Regions from separate parts of the Allobosea sp. F3-2 genome, predicted to be linked through region 2. Evidence: predicted binding sites of a transcription regulator. Region 2 holds the regulator's gene; the other holds the start of a gene.

Region 1 (9,482 bases), 2.5 Mb from region 2:
CGCCGAACGCCATCCCGGTCTCGCCGCTGGCAGCATTTTCGCTGCTCGATTAGCCTTACGTTTGGTGCGGCGCCCCCGTTGCGGCGTCGATTGCCAGAGCGACCCATGAGCGTCAAGCAACCGCCATCCGCCCTCGGCGCCCCTTGTTCACCGCATACATCACATGCGAGTTTGTGGGGTGTGGTCAAGCCCGACTGCGTCTTCTTGCCTTCGAGACCTGCCATTTCCATGAAAAAGCTGTCTTCGCCTGAATTTGCGCGCCTCGGCGAGCGGACGCGCCTCGTGCTGGCCGGGCGCGACCCCGACGATAGCTACGGCTTTGTCAATCCGCCTATCGTACGAGGCTCGACGGTCGTCTACCCGAACACCGAGGACTTCCTGGTCCGCAAGGCGCGCTACACCTATGGCACGGACGGCAACCCGACGCTCGACGCGCTGATGGCGGCGGCCAATACAATCGAGGGCGGAGCCGGCGTGGTCGTCACGCCGTCGGGACTGATGGCCTGCACGCTCGCCTTCCTGACCATGCTCTCCGCCGGCGACCATGTGCTGGTGACGGACAGCGTCTACCGTCCGACGCGCATTTTCTGCGATACCTTCCTGAAGCGGATGGGGGTCGAGATCACCTATTACGACCCGCTGATCGGCGGCGACGTCGCCAAGCTGTTCAAGCCGAACACCAAGGCTGTCTGGACCGAGGCGCCTGGTTCCCAGACCTTCGAGATGCAGGACATCCCGGCCATCGTCGCGGCGGCGCATGAACGCGACATCCTGGTCGCGATCGACAACACCTGGGCGACGCCGCTGTTCTTCGATGCCCACAAGTTCGGCGTCGACTACTCGGTGCAGGCCGGCACCAAATACTACGCCGCTCATTCCGACGTGCTGATCGGCACCATCTCGGCGCGCACGCCGGAACTGTTCAAGAAGCTGCGCGCGGCCTGGAATCAGCTCGGGCTGATCGTCGCGCCGGAAGACGCCTTCCTGACGCTGCGCGGCATGCGGACCATGGCTATCAGACTCAAGGAACAGATGCCCGCGGGCATCGCCATGGCCGAATGGCTGCGCGAACGCCCCGAGGTCGCCCGTGTCCTCCACCCCGCCCTTCCGGGCGCGCCGGGGCACGAGATCTGGAAGCGCGACTTCACCGGCGCCTCCTCGCTCTTCACGATCGAGCTGAAGCCCGTCTCGATGAAGGCGGTCGGCGCGATGCTCGACGGGCTGACCCTCTTCGGCATCGGCGCCTCCTGGGGTGGCTATGAGAGCCTCGTCCTGCCCTTCGACTGCAAGGACTACCGCACGGCGACCAAGCCCGATTTCAAGGGGCCGACGGTCCGCCTCCATATTGGCCTCGAAGATATCGAGGACCTGAAAGCCGATCTCGACGCCGGCTTCGCGCGACTGCGTGCGGCAAGCTGAGTGCCGACCGCGGAACGGGAGCCTCCTCGCCGTCATTCTCGGGCGAAGCCCTCGGGTCCGACCTTCGGTCGGCCCAAGGATAAACTCCGCGCAGACCCGAGAATCTCTTGCAGGAGATGCTCGGGTCGAGCCCGAGCCTGACGCCCGGGGAGAGGAGCCTCAGAGCCGGCCGATCTCGAAGTCGCGCCCGAGCAGCTTGGCAAGCTGCTTGAGCCGGCCCTCGACGCGCTCGCTCGCCAGGGAAGCGAGGTCTTCCGGAAAGCGCAGGAGCAGGCGATTGTCGACGCAGGTCGCCGGGATGCGCGGCAGGATGCCGGCCATGCCGGCTGACAAGAGATAGGCAACGCGGAAGATCGCGGCGATCAACACCGCACGCGCCAGCAGCGCCGGCGGCAGCAATGTCTTCAGGCCTTCCGCCGCCGGGGAACTCGCCTTAAGCCCGGCATAGCGATGGAAGATCGTCATCGCCAGGAAGGCGCGCCCGAGATGGTCGATGCCGGTGAAATAGGCATGGGCAATGACGTTCATGCTCTGCTCGCCGCGATAGTCCGGATGGGCACGCCAGCCGATGTCGGAGAGCAGGCAGACGGTCTCGATCAGACGGCCTGAGGGCTCGTCCTGCGCAAGCCCTGCCGTTTCGAGAATTCCACCCGTCCAGGCGATGAGGTCAGCGGCGTGACGCGGGTCGCGGGCGCGCAGGAGATTGTAGTCGCGCGCCGCCTGCAGCAGCGGGTCGGCGGTCTGTTCCTCCGGCGAGAGCTGCTCATGCAGGAGCCCCTCGCGCACGCCCTGTGCCGAGATGATGATGTTGCGCGGCTTGCCGCGCTTGATCAGTTCGTCGAGCACCAGCGCCCCATAGGCGAGCAGCGGCCGGCGCGCCGAGGAGACCGAATCGATGGCGTCGAGCACCGATGCATCGGCCCGCTCGACCAGCTTGACGAAATCGACCGCATCCTTGGGCGGGATGGTGTAGCCATGCATGACGTTGAGCGGGTAGCTCGCGCGACGCTGATGGAGCGTCGCAAGCGCGCGCCAGGTGCCGCCGACGGCGAAGAAATCCCGGCCCTTCATCGCGGCGAGCTGCGGCAGCTTATCGAGCTCGTCCTTCACGATCTTCTCGGCCGCCCGGATCGAGCCCTTCGAGCGATCGAGCAGGGCAAGACCGCCGAGGGGGACGCTGGCACCCTTCCCTACTGCGCCGTTCTTCACAGAAATCAGCTCCAGGCTGCCGCCGCCGAGATCGCCCACGACACCGTTGGGAGAATCGAAACCGGAGATCACGCCAAGGCCCGAGAGAATCGCCTCACGGCCGCCGGAAATCAGCTCGATCGGCTGGCCGATCGCCTCCTCCGCGCGGGCGATGAAGTCCGGCCCGTTCTCGGCGTAACGCGCAGCCGCGGTGGCGATGACGCGGAGTTCGCCGACATGCATCGCCTCGCAGAGGATGCGGAAGCGCACGAGAGCCTGGATCGCCTTCTCGATGGCGTCCCCCGCCAGCCGGCCGGTCGTGGCGACCTGCCGGCCGAGACCAGCCATCTCCTTCTCGTTGAAGACCTGCGACGGCGCCCGGGCCAGCATCTCGTAGACGACGAGACGCACGGAGTTCGAGCCGATATCGACGATGGCGATGGTGTCGGCGAGCGCGAGCCGCCCCGGCGCGTGCCTCAGCTCAGGCTTTACGGCCTCCCCGGCGCGTAAGGGAGCGAGGACTTGAATTGGAGAGAGATTTTCCACGTCCGGACAGGCTCGGGTTTGTCATGAAGTACTTATGCGCGTTGAACGGCTCTTCGTTCGGCGCGAGGACAATGCGGCGCGAGCCGCCATCGGGCAATATCGTCCAGCTCTGCTCGTTGTCGAGCAGGTTGGCCAACATGATCTGATCGAGCAGCTGCTGATGCACGGTCGGATTGAGGATCGGCGTCAGCGCCTCGACGCGCCGGTCGAGATTGCGCGGCATCAGGTCGGCCGAGGAGATGTAGACCTTGGCCTTGGGCGAAGGCATGCCGTGGCCGGCCCCGAAGGCATAGACGCGGGTGTGCTCGAGGAAGCGCCCGATGATCGACTTGACGCGAATGTTCTCCGACAGGCCGGGCAGGCCCGGCCGCAGGCAGCAGATGCCGCGCACGACGAAGTCGATCTCGACGCCGGCCTGACTGGCGTCATAGAGCGCGTCGATGATCTCGGGATCGACCAGCGAATTGCACTTGCCCCAGATCGCGCCCTTGCGGCCGGCCTTCACATGGGCGACCTCCTCGGCGATGTCGTCGAGCAGGCGCTGCTTGAGGCTTGTCGGCGAGACGGCCATGCGTTCCAGCCCGGCCGGCTCGGCATAGCCGGTGATGAAATTGAAGACACGGGCGACATCCTGCGACAGCACCGGGTCGGCGGTGAAGAAGGAGACGTCGGTATAGATGCGGGCCGTGATCGGGTGGTAGTTGCCGGTCGCGATGTGGCAGTAGCTGACGAGCTGGCCGGCTTCGCGCCGCACGACCAGCGAGAGCTTGGCGTGGGTCTTGAGCTCGATGAAGCCGTAGACGACCTGGACGCCGGCGCGCTCCATCTCCTTCGCCCAGCGGATGTTCGCCTCTTCATCGAAGCGCGCCTTGAGCTCGACCAGGGCGGTGACGGATTTGCCGGCCTCCGCGGCTTCCGTCAGCGCCTTGACGATCGGCGAATTGGCCGAAGTGCGGTAGAGCGTCTGCTTGATCGCGACGACGTTGGGATCGCGCGCCGCCTGCTGCAGAAACTGCACGACGACGTCGAAGCTTTCATAAGGGTGGTGGACGAGCAGATCCTTCTGGCGGATCGCAGCGAGGCAGTCGCCGCCATGCTCACGGATGCGCTCGGGGAAGCGAGCGTTGTAGGGCTTGAACTTCAGGTCCGGCCGGTCGACGCCGACAAGCTGGGAGAGCTCGTTCAGGCCGATCATGCCGTTGACCTCGACGACCTCGTCGCTGTCGACCTTGAGCTCGCGCACGATCAGCCGGCGCAGGTGGTCGGGCATGCCGGTCGAGAGTTCGAGCCGGATCACGACGCCGAGGCGGCGCTGCTTCAGCATGGTCTCGAAGACCCGGACGAGATCCTCCGCCTCCTCCTCGATGTCGAGATCGGAATCGCGGATGACGCGGAAGGAGCCAGTACCCTTGACCTCGTAGCCGGGGAAGAGCTTGCCGATGAAGAGCGAGACCGCATCTTCGAGTGTAATGAAGCGGTGCAGCCCCTCGCGGGCCAGATCGGGCAGCTCGATGAAGCGGTCGATCTTGACCGGCACGCGGATCAGCGCGTCGAGCTGGCGCCCGTCGCTCTTGCGCTCCAGCGCCAGCGCGATGGTGAAGCCGAGATTGGGGATGAAGGGGAACGGGTGCGCCGGGTCGATCGCCAGCGGCGTCAGCACCGGGAAGACGTAGTTGAGAAAGTAGTCCTCCAGCCAGATCCGGTCCTGCGAGCCGATATCACCCGGCTGCAGCAGGTGGATGCGATTCCCGTGCAGATCGTGGCGAAGTTCCGCCCAGCGCGCCTGCTGGTCGTCGGTCAGAGCCATGACCGCCTGGCCGATCGCGACGAGCTGCTCGGCCGGGGTGAGGCCGTCCTGGCTCGGCGTGGTCACGCCGGCCTTGAGCTGCTCGCGCAGGCCGGAGACACGGACCATGAAGAATTCGTCGAGATTGTTCGCCGAGATCGAAAGGAAGCGCAGCTGCTCCAGCAGCGGGTGGCTGCGGTTCGAGGCCTCCTCCATGACACGACGGTTGAACTGCAGCCAGGACAGCTCGCGGTTCATGAAGCGCTCGGGCTGCTGGCGCAGCGGCGCCGCTTCGGCCTCGCTGGAGAGCCTCTCCGGCTCGTCGATCACGGCTTCGAGAGTCATGCGCTTCACCCGTGTCCTGATCGTCTTTTCGGTCATGGCGCCGTTGAAGCCATTCTAGCGTGACAGTTCGATGACGGGCGAGATGATTTCGCATGACGGCATGGCCGCTCTGCAAGCGCATTCTCTTTAGCCGGGCTCATCCGGAAACCATTCCGACAGCACTTCCTGCACCAGCGGGCGCGTGACGCGCCGGCCACGCTCCAGCGCGACGCGATCAAGACGGTCGACCACCTGCCGCGCGGCGGCGAAGGAGCGCTCCATCCGTAGCGCCAGCGCCTCGATGACCGCCGTGTCGACGACGAGCTGGCGGTCGATGAAGAGCTTGACGAGCAGCGCACGCAGCAGCCCGTCATCGGGCGGCTCGATCGTGGCGCCCGGCGCGAGCCGCAGCCGCGACAGCAGGTCCGGCACGCGCAAGCCCCAGCGATCGGGCTCGGTGCGCGCCGTCAGCAGCAGATGCCCACCGCGGGCCTTCATCGCGTTCATCAGGTGAAAGAGCGCGGCCTCGTCGAGCGGACCGGCGTCGCAATCCTCGACGACAAGGGCGCCGCCGGAGACAAGGTGTGGGACCTTCGCCTCGGTCAGCTCCGTGGCTCGAATCGTCCAGGCATGGGCAGCGCGGGCCCAGATCGCGGCGAGATGGGTCTTGCCGGCGCCTTCCGGCCCCGTGAGACGCAGCCAGGCGTCGGGCCATTGCGGCCAGCGCTCGACCAGACCGTAGGCGGCCTCGTTGGACGGGCCGACCAGGAAATCCTCGACGCCATGGCGGCTGTCGACCGGCAGGTCGAAAGCGAGCTGGCGCGGGCGCGGTGGAATTTCGGACATGACGTATTTCAGAGTTCGGCGTCGGCGCTCGGCTTGGCTCGGGCCGCACGCTTGGTACCCACACCGTGGTAGAGGTTGCTGGCGAGATATTGCCGCAGCGCGAAGCGGCAGAGCACGCCGATCACCGCCGCAAGCGGCACCGCCAGCAGCAGGCCGACGAAGCCGAACAGCGAGCCGAAGGCGAGCAGCGCGAACATCAGCCAGACCGGATGCACGCCGATCGAGTCACCGACGAATTTCGGCTGGAAGATGTTTCCTTCAAGGAACTGGCCGGCGAGGAAGACGCCGAGCGTCGCGAGCGGCCAGGTCCAGTCCGGCCAGAACTGCACGATCGCCACGCCAACCGAGAGCACGAGCCCGGTCAGCGAGCCGACATAGGGGATAAAGGAGAGGAAGCCCGAGATGATGCCGATCAGCGCGCCGAAATTGACGCCGATGATGCTCAGCCCAATCGCGTAGAAGGTGCCCAGCAGCAGGCAGACGAGCGCCTGGCCGCGCAGGAAGCCGGCGATGGCCATGTCCATCTCATGCAGCAGGCCGCGAATGGTGTCGCGATGATCGAGCGGCAGCCAGCTGTCGACGGTCGCGACCATCCGGTCCCAGTCGACCAGCAGGTAGAAGGCGATGACCGGCGTCAGAACCAAGAGCGAGAACACGCCGACGATGGCGGTGCCGCCGCTCCAGAGCGATTGCAGCAGGCCGCCGACCCATTTGGTCGCCTCGCCGACGAGGTTTCCGAGCGAGTTCTGCGCTTCCTGCTGCAGGTTTCCGGCTCCCAGGCGCTCGAGCCAGGGGAAGCCCTTCTCCATTACCAGCGCCTGCAACTTGGCCGCATCGGAAGGCAGGCGGTCGACGAGCCCGGCGAGCTGCCGGCCGAGCAGCGGCGCCAGCAGCACCAGCGCGATCACGAAGATGATGAGGAAGACGACAAGGATGACGATAGTCGCGGTCAGCCGGTTCATGCCCATCCGCTCCAGCCTGTCGGCCAGCGGGTCGAGCAGATAGGCGAGCGCCAGTGCCGCGATGAAAGGCAGCAGGATATCGCGCAAAAGCACGAGCAGGAGGATGAAGACCAGGAGGGAGCCCAGCCAAAAGCCGATCTGGCGCTGCAACGTCATCGATCAGCCTCTTTCGCCTATCCGACCAGCGGAATGGGACAAATGTGCACGGAAAGCCGCAGTTCCAAGCGCCGGCCGCGTGTGAAACTTCATCAGCCCGCCATGTGGCGCAGCCAGAAGGCGAGATAGGCCGCCATCGAGGCGAGCGTCAACAGAGCGACGACGAACTCCGCCGCCACCGCGACCGAACCGAGCTCGATGCCGAAGGCGCGCGAGCCCAGCGCCAGCGCCGCAAAGGCAATCTGTGCGGCGGTGTTGAGCTTGCTGACGACGAAAGGCGCGATCGCCACCGGCCGATCCATCAACCAGGACAGGATCACGGCGGCCACGATCATCAGGTCTCGCGCCACGACCAAAATGACGAGCCAGGTGGGCACCACCCCGACCGTTGCGAGCGTGATGTAGATCGAGACGATCAGCGCCTTGTCGGCGATCGGGTCGAGCCAGGCGCCGAGCTCGCTCGCCATCCCGCAGCGCTTGGCGAGGAAGCCGTCGATCGCATCGGAGATCCCGGCCACCACAAAGAGGATGAAGGCGACATCCCAGCGCGCATTGACGATCATGACGATCACCAGCGGGACCAGGAACAACCGGCCGACCGTGATCAGATTAGGGATCGTCATCAAAAACGCCCGAGCGGACCTCGACAAAAATTGACGCTAAGGTCGCCGACAGTGGATCGGCAAGAGCGAAAACGCCGATACGCCTTGCAAGGCGTGGCGCGCTTGCCTATCGCTCCCGCGAGCACGCAAGGAAGGCGGAACGCAATGAGCAAGCCCGGCGCAAACGGACTGACCTATGCGCAGGCGGGTGTCGACATCGACGCCGGCAACGCCATGGTCGACGAGATCAAGCCGCTGGTGCGCGCCACGCGCCGGCCCGGCGCCGACGCCGAGATCGGCGGGTTCGGCGGGCTGTTCGATCTCAAGGCCGCCGGCTTCAACGACCCGATCCTGGTTGCGGCCAATGACGGCGTCGGCACCAAGGTGAAGATCGCGATCGAAAGCGGCCTGCATTCGACGATCGGCATCGATCTCGTCGCGATGTGCGTCAACGACCTCATCGTCCAGGGCGCCGAGCCCCTGCTCTTCCTCGACTACTACGCCACCGGCAAGCTCGACCCGAAGGTCGGCGTCGAGATCGTGCGCGGCATCGCCGATGGCTGCCGCCAGGCCGGCTGCGCGCTGATCGGCGGCGAGACCGCCGAGATGCCCGGCATGTATGCCGAGAAGGATTACGATCTCGCCGGCTTCGCGGTCGGCGCAGCCGAGCGCGGCACGCTGCTGCCACGCGAGGATCTGAAGCCCGGCGACGTGGTCTTCGGCCTGCCGTCCTCCGGCGTGCACTCGAACGGCTATTCGCTGGTGCGCCGCATCGTCGCGCTCAGCGGCCTCGGCTGGGAGGCACCCGCCCCCTTCTCGCCGGCCAAGAGCCTGGCCGAGGCGCTGCTGGAGCCGACCCGGATCTATGTGAAGCCGCTGCTGCAAGCGCTGAAGGCAACCGATGGCATCAAGGCGCTGGCCCATATCACCGGCGGCGGCTTCCCCGACAACATCCCGCGTGTGCTGCCCGAAGGGCTCGGCGTCGCGCTCGACTTGGCCTCGATCCCGGCTCCGCCCGTCTTCGGTTGGCTCGCCAAGGTCGGTGGTGTCGCCGAGCGCGAGATGCTGCGCACCTTCAACTGCGGCATCGGCATGATCGTCGCGGCGCAGGCCGACAAGGCCGACGGGGTTCTCACGGCGCTGAAGGCGACTGGCGAGGCCCCCGTGAAGCTCGGCGAAATCGTGCCGGTCGCAGCCGGCGAGGAGCAGGTCAGCTACCGCGGCAAGCTCTCGCTGTGAGCACGGCTGACACCCGCAAGCGCGTCGGGGTACTGATCTCCGGGCGCGGCTCAAACATGGTCTCGCTGGCGGAAGCGGCGCAGGCGCCCGACTACCCGGCCGAGATCGCGCTCGTCATCTCCAATATTCCCGACGTCGCCGGGCTCGACCGCGCACGCGGCTTCGGCGTCGCTACGGCGACGATCGACCATCGCCCCTTCGGCAGGGATCGCGAGGCGTTCGAGCGTGCGGTGGATGAGCTGCTGCGCGTCAACCAGATCGATCTGGTCGTGCTTGCCGGCTTCATGCGCATCCTGACACCCTGGTTCGTGAAGCGCTGGGAAGGGCGGATGATCAATATCCACCCGTCGCTGCTGCCGCTGTTCAGGGGTACGCATACGCATCGGCAGGCCCTGGAGGCCGGCGTCAGCGAGC
Region 2 (9,482 bases):
GCGAGCGAGCTCGACTACGTCGCCCTGCCGTCGAACGTGAAGGATCAGGTCCGCAACGCCTGGAAGGGCGTGACCGACACCGCCGGCAAGCCGATCTTCTGATCGCTGCCAGCGACAAGGCGAGGCGGGCCAGTCCCGCCTTGCCGCAACTCTGAAGGCCCTCATCCTGAGGAGCTGCGCTCTCGCGGAGTGCTCTTCAGGATGAGGGCTGAGGCTGGATACCGCGCCGCGCAATCGGCCGGGGTAGCCTCTGCCACGACACCGGAGCCCCCGCGGATGACCGCAGCAACCGACATGACGAGCATTCCCGGCGCGAGGCCGGTCGCCCGCAAGACGCCGAAGGCGGGCTTCGACCTGTTCTTCCGCAATGCCAGCTTCGGGGCGGCGCTGCTCGTGCTGGTGCTGCTCGCCGGCATCATGATCTCGATGATCATCGGCGGCTGGCCGGCCTTCCGCGAGTTCGGCCTCGGCTTCATCACCTCCAGCGTCTGGGATACGCAGAACGAGCAGTACGGCGCCTGGCCGGCGATCGTCGGCACGCTCTCGACCGCGCTGATCGCTCTTGTCATCGGCGTGCCGCTCTCGCTCGGCATCGCGGTCTACCTGACCCAGCTCGCGCCGGCTTGGTTCAAGAAGCCGGTCGCCACCGCGATCGAGCTGCTCGCCGCCGTGCCCTCGATCATCTACGGCATGTGGGGGCTGTTCGTCTTCGTGCCGCTCTTCGCGGCCAATGTGCAGATTCCGGTCTCCAACATCGTCGAGGGCATGCCGATCCTCGGCACCATCCTCTACTCGCGCTCGCCCTCGGGCCTTGGCATCTTCACGGCCGGCTTCATCCTGGCCTTCATGATCGTGCCCTTCATCGCCTCGATCACCCGCGACATGCTGGAGCAGATCCCCTCCGTGCTGCGCGAGAGCGCCTATGGAATTGGGGCGACCACTTGGGAGGTCGTACGCCACGTGCTGGTGCCGCAGGCCGGCGTCTCGATCATCGGCGCGATCATGCTGGGTCTTGGCCGCGCGCTCGGCGAGACGATGGCCGTCACCTTCGTCGTCGGCAACGCCAACCGCCTGTCGGCCTCGATCCTCGATCCGGGCTCGACCATCGCCTCGCGCATCGCCAACGAGTTCAACGAAGCGATGGGGCTCCAGCTCAACGCGCTGATCGCGTTGGGCTGCATCCTGTTCTTCGTCACCTTCGTCGTCCTCGTCATCGCGCGACTGCTGGTCGCCCGCGTCAAGCGCTACTGAGGTCTTTCGTCCATGACCATGACGACCACGCCCCGCGAACTGCCCCACACCCCCTGGGGCCGCGTGCGCCAGTCCCGCCGCACCGCCGACCGGCTGATGAAGATCATCGCCACGGCCTTCACCTTCTGCGCCATCTTCGTGCTGTTCTGGATCCTCGGCATGCTGCTGGTGAAGGGCATCGGTGGGCTCTCGCTCGCCACCTTCACCGCGGTCACGCCCGGTCCGGGAACTGAAGGTGGCGGCCTCGCCAACGCCATCGTCGGCTCCTTCGTGCTGACCTTCCTCGGCATCGCCATCGCGACGCCGATCGGGGTGCTGGCCGGCACCTGGCTCGCCGAATACGGCAAGGGCTCGCAGCTCGCGAACCTGATCCGCTTCATCAATGACATCCTGCTCTCGGCGCCGTCGATCCTGATCGGCCTGTTCGTCTACGTCATCCTGGTCGAGCCCTTCCGCGGCTATTCCGGCTGGGCCGGCGGCGTGGCGCTCGGCATCATCGCGATCCCGGTCATCGTGCGCACGACCGAGGACATGCTGAACCTCGTCCCCGGCCCGCTGCGCGAGGCGGGGGCCGCGCTCGGCGCGCCACCTTCGGTCGTGATCACCAGCGTGACCTGGCGCGCCGCCAAGGCGGGCATGGTGACCGGCATCCTGCTGGCGCTCGCCCGCATCGCCGGCGAGACGGCGCCGCTGCTCTTCACCGCACTGAACAACAATTTCTGGTTCTCGCCCTCGCTGGCCGGCGGCGTCTCGAACCTGCCCGTCACCATCTACCAGTTCGCCTCTGCTCCCTACGAGAACTGGCAGCAGCTCGCCTGGGCCGGCTCGCTGATCATCACGATCTCGATCCTGCTGCTCTCGATCATTGCCCGCCGCATTGTCGCCGGTGGCAAATAAGACTTGAATCCAACCCGGTCGCGCCCGACCTTGAGGACCATGTCGATGCTTTCGACCCTTGAACTCTCCCCGCAGACGCTCGATGCCGAGGCTCCCATCCGGATCGCGGTGAAGAACCTCGATTTCTACTACGGCGAGCACAAGGCGCTGAAGAACATCAATCTCGATTTCCGCGACCGGCACGTCACGGCGCTGATCGGCCCGTCCGGCTGCGGCAAGTCGACCCTGCTGCGCATCTTCAACCGGATCTACTCGCTCTATCCGGAGCAGAAGGCCACCGGCGAGATCATGCTCGACGGGCGCAACATCATCTCGAACGACGTCGACGTGAACGAGCTGCGCTCGCGCGTCGGCATGGTGTTCCAGAAGCCGACGCCGTTCCCGATGTCGATCTACGACAACGTCGCCTTCGGCATCCGCCTCTACGAGAAGCCGCCGAAGTCCGAGCTCGACGACCGCGTCGAGGGCGCGCTGCGCCGCGCCGCGCTGTGGGACGAGGTCAAGGACAAGCTGAAGAGCTCCGGCATGGGCCTCTCCGGCGGTCAGCAGCAGCGCCTGTGCATCGCGCGCACCATCGCGCAGAAGCCGGAGGTGATTCTGTTCGACGAGCCGACCTCGGCGCTCGACCCGATCTCGACCGGCAAGATCGAGGATCTGCTGGAGCAGCTGAAGAGCGACTTCACCATCGCCATCGTGACGCACAACATGCAGCAGGCGGCACGCATCTCGCAGTACACCGCCTTCATGTATCTGGGCGAGGTCGTCGAATTCGCGCCGACCAATACCATCTTCATGAACCCGGCCAAGAAGCAGACGCAGGATTACGTCACCGGCCGGTTCGGCTGAGCGACATTTTGTTTTGCATCGGCTTTCCCGAAAACCGCCTGCCGTTTTTCGGGCCGATGCACCGGAGGACAACGCCATGACCGACCACATCGTCCGTTCCTACGACACCGATCTCGAAGGCATCCGCCGCAGCCTCGCCGAAATGGGCGGCATGGCCGAACGCATGCTCGGCGACTCCACCGTGGCGCTGGTGCGCCGCGATACCGGCCTTGCCCAGAAGATCATCACCGCCGACCAGCGCCTCGACAACCTCCAGCGCGAGGTCGAGGAAAAGGCGGTTTTGACCATCGCCCGGCGCCAGCCGCTCGCCAACGACCTGCGCGAACTGATCTCGGCGATCCGCATCGCCGCCGACATCGAGCGCGTCGGCGATCTCGCCAAGAACATCGCCAAGCGCGCCGTCGCCATCGCCGGCCAGTTCCAGCCGCCGCATCGCGCGGTGGTCGGGCTCGAGCACATCAGCCGCCTCGTACAGGCGCAGCTCAAGGACGTGCTTGACGCCTATGCCGCCGGCAACGAGCAAAAGGCGCTCGAGGTCTGGCGCCGCGACGACGAAATCGACGCGCTCTACACCTCGCTGTTCCGCGAACTCCTGACCTACATGATGGAAGATCCGCGCAACATCACCTTCTGCACGCATCTGCTGTTCTGCGCCAAGAACATCGAACGCATCGGCGACCACACCACCAACATCGCCGAGACGATCCATTATCTCATCACCGGCGACTCGCTCGACGTGAACCGGCCGAAGCTCGACACGACCAATATCGAAGTCGAGGCGGTCACGGGCAGCTAGGTTGGAGGGGACGATTGCGGATTGTGAGCCGCGGGCCGAGGAAGGCTCCTTCTTTCCCCACCCATCTCGGGCTTACCCGAGATGGGCATTTCCTGATGTCGAAGTCGGCAACAGCCGACTTCGATGTGGGGAAGGGTATGGGGATGGGGGGCGTCCCGCCTGGTGAGCGCTCGCCCGGTCGTTCGCCCCCCACCCCTGCCCCTCCCCACAAGGGGGAGGGATTCCCTGCGCCCTTCGTCAGAACAAACCCAATCGGAACCGCGCCATGGCCGCACGCATCCTGATCGTCGAGGACGAGGAGCCATTGACCCTGCTGCTGCGCTACAACCTCGAAGCCGAGGGCTTCGCGGTGGATAGCGTTGCGCGCGGGGACGATGCCGAACTGCATCTGCGCGATCACACGCCCGATCTCGTGTTGCTCGACTGGATGCTGCCGGGCCTCTCCGGCATCGAGCTTTGCCGCCGGCTGCGCTCGCGGCGCGATACCGAGCGCGTGCCGATCATCATGCTGACCGCACGCGGCGAGGAGACCGAGCGCGTGCGCGGGCTCGCGACCGGCGCCGACGACTATGTGGTGAAGCCGTTTTCGTTGCCGGAACTGATCGCGCGCATCCAGGCTCTGCTGCGCCGCGCCAAGCCTGGCCATGTTGCAGGACTGCTCGCCGCCGGCGACCTCGAACTCGATCGCACCACGCGGCGGGTCCGCCGCGCCGGCAGCGAACTGCATCTCGGCCCGACCGAGTTCAGGCTGCTGGAATTCCTGATGCAGGCGCCGGGCCGCGTTTACTCGCGCGCGCAGCTCCTCGACGCCGTCTGGGGCCGTGACGTCTATATCGACGAGCGCACCGTCGACGTCCATGTCGGCCGGCTGCGCAAGGCGATCACGCCCGCCAACTCCAAGGATCCGCTGCGTACGGTGCGCGGCGCCGGCTACGCCTTCGACGAGACTTTCGCGCGCAGCTGAGCGGCGCTCCAGCTGCACCCTCATTCGCAACTTGCGGTGAACCTTGCCTCCCCGCTCGCGTTGATCCTGAATGTCAACGCGAGCCAGAGGAGGTCGCCGTGAGCAAGATGCCGCCCATCCCGCCGGCCAGTCGAAGCGACAAGGGCCCGGGCGGGCCGGATCATGTGGAGCGGGATGTGCGTAGCGCCAGGGGTGGCGAGCGCCGGCCGAGCCAGCCTGACCAGCAGGGCCAGCAGGGCAATACCCGCATCAACACGACCCATCAGGGGTTCCAGCAGGACCGTTGAGGAGGCTGCCTAATGTCGACCTCGACCAAGGCGCCGCAAACCATCCGGCATGGTGGCCCCGGCGCCGCCCATCAGAATGCGAAGAAACCGCCGGAGATCCGCAAGCCGCCGGCCGACGATGAAAAACGGCAGCACTCTCGCGTTTCGGGAGGCGGTGGCGAGCGCGACAGCCACCATGGGCACGATCCGGCCCGCAAGGGTGGCAGGTCTCCGTGAGAATCCCTCTTCAGGATGATCCCTGAAGGATTCCGGCAGGGAGCCTCAGCCGTCGCGGTGGAAGAGGCGGCGCAAGCTATGCTTGGCCGCTTCCAGCGTCTTTCGCCGTTCGGCCGTCAGCTTCCGGCCGGCGCGGTTGATGTAGAAGGTCAGCATCGACATCGCCGAACGGTAGGGGCTCGACTTGCGCCGGCGGCTGTGTTCGGCCGACCGCTTCAGCGAACGCGCGATCCGTCGCGGATCGCCTTGCTTGAACACGGCCTTCTCGAGATCGAGCGCGTTGCTCCTGCTGGTGATATCGGCCGACCACCTGTGTTTGTGGGCGGGCATGGCGTCCTCCTGTCAGTCAGGCATTCGGTCCGCCCTCGATGTCACCGGCCCAGGTCAGCGCCGTTTCGTACTCCTCCGGTTTGAATGTGCGGACGGTCACGAAGGGGATCGCGGGGTTGAGCAGGTCGACGAAGGCGGTGAGCCAGCCCCTGTCGGTGATCACCGCCTCGCGCGGGAAGCGTTGCAGCTCCCAGAGCTTGCCGAGGCTGTAGCGCGCATCCTTCCAGGCGGCAGCCAATGTCATATCGGTGAAATCGGTGAGGTCGGCGAGGATGCCGACTTTCTCGTGTCGTGCGAGCTTCGCCTCGATATCGGCCACGATCCCATCGAGATCGTCGCTGGTCAGCGTCTGCGACAGGCGGTAGGCGCCGACATGGTCAGGGGCAGGCAGAATGGTGAACATGGCTCCTCCTTGCTCAAGACAACGCGGAGCAAGAGTTGAAGTTTCCTGCGATGATCAGGCCGCCACGGGAGCACGGGTGGCGGCGTCGAACCGGGATGCCTCGGAGCGCAGCCAGCCGATGAATTCATCGAGGCCGGGGCGATGAGGCTGGCCCAGCGGGTGCGTGAGCCAGCAGCCCGTCGCGCTGGTGAAGCCGAGGCCGAGCGGGTTGACGAGCGCGCCCGAGGCCAACTCGTCCGCCACGTAGCAGCGCGGCGTCAGCGCGACGCCCAAACCCGCGACGGCGGCGCTGATGATGACGGAGTAATAGCCGTAGCGTACGGTATGCTCCGGCACGGCACCACGCAGGTCGTGCGCCTCGGTGAACTCGGCCCAGAAGGTCGGCATCTGGAAATGCTGCAGCAGCGTCATCTTCTGGATGTCGGCGGCGCGACGAAAGCCGCCCATGCGCTCCACGAGGCCAGGCGCGGCGACGAGGGCGACGTCGCGGCCGAACAGGTAGTGCGCCTCCTTGCCGGGCCAGGGCGGAACGCCATGAGCGATCTCGATATCCGGCTCTTCAGTCTCGCTCTCGCTGACATAGTTGGTGAACTGGACGTCGACGCCGGGATGCGCCGCAGCGAAGGCGGGAAAGCGGGCCATCAGCCAGCGCTCGCCGACGATTGCGACCATATGCAGCCGGATTGGCCGGGCGATGGCTGCGCGCTCGGCCAGGCGCCTGGCGCCACGCTCCATCTGCTCCAGCGCCGCTTCGGCATAGGGCAGGTAGATCGCGCCGGCTTCGGTCAGCTTGAGTCCGAGCGGGCTGCGGTCGAACAGCACGGTGCCGAGATGGTGTTCCAGCGACAGGATCTGCTTGGAGACGGCACTCTGGGTCAGGTTGACGACCAGGGCGGCGCGGGCGGTCGAGCCCAACCTCGCAACCGTGGTGAAAGCCCGCAGCGCGGTCGATGACGGGGGAGGCCGGCCGGCGGCCATGGGGTATTCCTTTTTGGACTATCGCGGCGGAGATCGTTTCGTTTGCTGGCGTCTCGGTCAAGAGGCCATTCTTCCCTAAGGGAGGACCAAGCATCATGAACCAGACGACCCGCCTGTGGGGCGGACGCTTCCGCAAGCCGCCGGATCCACGGCTGATGAAGCTGTCGAGCGCGGCCGGCGAGCACGCCAGGCTGGTGCCGCAGGATGTCGCGGGCGGCAAGGCGCACGCCGCCGAACTCGGACGCGCGGGACTGCTGACGACGCAGGAACTCGACACCATTCTGACCGCGCTCGATGCGATCGCGCGGGACACGGTCGAAGGTCGGATCGCACCGGGGCCGCAGGACGAGGATGTCCATACCTTCATCGAGCGCATCCTGACCGAGCGGATCGGCTCGACCGGCGCCAAGCTGCGGGCCGGGCGCTCGCGCAACGACCAGGCCGCCAACAACCTCAAGCTCTATCTGCGTGCGAAATCGCGCGCGCTGGCGGGAATGCTGGCGGAGCTGCTCGACGCCATCGCCGATCAGGCCGAACTGCACGCAGCTTCGGTCAGCCCCGGCTTCACCCATCTCCAGAGCGCCCAGCCGGTCACCTTCGGCCACTGGCTGATGGCGCATGGCCAGGTGTTAATGCGCGACGCTTCGCGCCTGACCGACTGGGAGAAGCGCTCCGGCCAGTCCCCGCTCGGTGCGGCAGCGCTCGCCGGCTCGGCGATCACGCTCAATCCCGAACTCAGCGCCAAGGCGCTCGGCTATGACGGGCCGTTCGAGAATTCGGTCGATGCGGTCGGTGCGCGCGACCATGTCGCGGAGTTCCTGTTCGTCGCCGCCATGCTGGCGACGAACCTGTCGCGGCTCGCCGAGGAGGTGACGCTGTGGGCCTCCCGGCAATTCGCCTGGGTGACGCTGGACGACGCCTTCGCCACCGGCTCCTCGATCATGCCGCAGAAGAAGAACCCGGATATCGCGGAAATCTCGCGCGGCCGGGCGGCGCGGCTGACCGGCGATCTCGTCGCCATGCTCGGAGCGTTGAAGGGGCTGCCGCTTTCCTATAACCGCGACCTCGCCGAGGACAAGCACGCTGCCTTCGACGCCGTTGACGTGCTGGAAGAGGTGCTGCCGGCCTTCGCCGGGCTGATCGCCAGCATGAGCGCCGACGCCAAGACAATGCGCGCCCAGGCCGGTTCCGGTTTCGCGCTGGCGACCGAGGTGGCGGATCATCTCGCCCGCAAGGGCGTGCCTTTCGCCGAGGCGCATGAGATCACGGGGGCGCTGGTGCGCTATTGCGAGGAAATGGGCCGGGAGCTGGAGTCGCTCGATGCGGTCGACCTCAGGGCGGTCGATCCGCGGCTCGATGCCGGGGTGCTCGACCATCTGACGCTCGATGCCGCGGTCGCCGCGCGCAGCGGCCATGGCGGCACCGCGCCCGAGCGCGTGCGCGAACAGATCGCCCGCTTCCGCGACAAGCTTGCCGCCCTCGAAACCTGGAGCCGGGAGACGGGCCAATGAGCGTCGCCACTTCGCCGATCAGCCGCCGCGACCTCGCCCAGGTCTCGCATCTGAGAATCGTGCCGCGGCGCTTTTACGGGCGCTGGGTCGCGTCAGCGATCATCCTCGCCATCCTCGCCTGGGTGGTGATGGCCTTCGTCGAGGGTGATATCGCCTGGCCGGTGGTCCGACAGTTCTTCACCGCGCCGGCGATCCTCTCGGGCCTCGGCAACACGCTGATCATGACCGTCTGCGCCATGGCGCTCGGCATCGTGCTCGGTGTGATCTTCGCGATCATGTACATGTCGCCGAACCCGGTGCTGCGCAGCGTGGCGCTGTTCTACATCTGGTTCTTCCGCGGCACGCCGCTGCTGCTGCAGCTCCTGATCTGGTTCAACCTGGCGCTGGTCTTCCCGACCATCGGCATTCCCGGCCTGTTCTCCTGGCGCACGATCGATGTGATCGGCCCGTTCATGGCGACGCTGCTCGGGCTCGGCATGAACCAGGGCGCCTACACCGCCGAGGTGGTGCGCGGCGGCATCCTCTCCGTCGACACCGGCCAGACCGAAGCCGCCAAGGCGATCGGCATGACCCGGCTGACGACGCTGCGCCGGATCGTGCTGCCGCAGGCGATGCGCGTCATCATCCCGCCGGTCGGCAACGAGGTGATCAGCATGGTCAAGCTGACCTCGGTGGCGAGCGTGATCCAGTATGCCGAGATCCTGCGCAACGCGCAGACGATCTACTACGCCAATGCCCGCGTCATCGAATTGCTGATCGTCGCCGCCGGCTGGTATCTGCTCGTGGTGACGCTTCTGCAGATCGGACAGTATTTCCTCGAACGCCACTTCTCGAAGGGGCGGGGAGGGCGGCGCACCAAGCGCGCCGCGGTGCAGGAGGAACCGGCATGAACGCGGTGGCGAACACGGCCGTGGCCGATAGTGCGATCGTTACAATCGCCAATGTCAGCAAGTTCTTCGGTGACCTTAAGGCGCTGAACGACGTGTCGCTCTCGATCGAGCCC

What was found. Region 2 encodes PhoB, which activates phosphate uptake and scavenging genes when phosphate is short. Its sites were predicted from a motif close to TGTCATNNANCTGTCAT; they were not measured.
Region 1: a site for PhoB is predicted at 5,344-5,360, ahead of FQV39_RS07490 (RNA degradosome polyphosphate kinase). Genes of this name have one in related genera too.

What each region holds. Positions count from the first base shown of each region.
Region 1 is NZ_CP042331.1:1,614,111-1,623,592, forward strand. It holds gene metC (cystathionine beta-lyase) at 229-1,419, shown strand; gene ppx (exopolyphosphatase) at 1,579-3,153, opposite strand; gene FQV39_RS07490 (RNA degradosome polyphosphate kinase) at 3,089-5,284, opposite strand; gene FQV39_RS07495 (HdaA/DnaA family protein) at 5,411-6,109, opposite strand; gene FQV39_RS07500 (AI-2E family transporter) at 6,118-7,227, opposite strand; gene FQV39_RS07505 (CDP-alcohol phosphatidyltransferase family protein) at 7,320-7,850, opposite strand; gene purM (phosphoribosylformylglycinamidine cyclo-ligase) at 7,995-9,068, shown strand; gene purN (phosphoribosylglycinamide formyltransferase) at 9,125-9,482, shown strand, end outside.
Region 2 is NZ_CP042331.1:5,483,673-5,493,154, forward strand. It holds gene pstS (phosphate ABC transporter substrate-binding protein PstS) at 1-102, shown strand, start outside; gene pstC (phosphate ABC transporter permease subunit PstC) at 277-1,251, shown strand; gene pstA (phosphate ABC transporter permease PstA) at 1,264-2,148, shown strand; gene pstB (phosphate ABC transporter ATP-binding protein PstB) at 2,188-2,994, shown strand; gene phoU (phosphate signaling complex protein PhoU) at 3,071-3,790, shown strand; gene phoB (phosphate regulon transcriptional regulator PhoB) at 4,056-4,754, shown strand; gene FQV39_RS25380 (hypothetical protein) at 4,862-5,041, shown strand; gene FQV39_RS25385 (hypothetical protein) at 5,054-5,257, shown strand; gene FQV39_RS25390 (DUF3175 domain-containing protein) at 5,303-5,587, opposite strand; gene FQV39_RS25395 (SpoIIAA family protein) at 5,604-5,990, opposite strand; gene FQV39_RS25400 (LysR family transcriptional regulator) at 6,045-6,968, opposite strand; gene argH (argininosuccinate lyase) at 7,064-8,479, shown strand; gene FQV39_RS25410 (amino acid ABC transporter permease) at 8,476-9,369, shown strand; gene FQV39_RS25415 (amino acid ABC transporter ATP-binding protein) at 9,366-9,482, shown strand, end outside.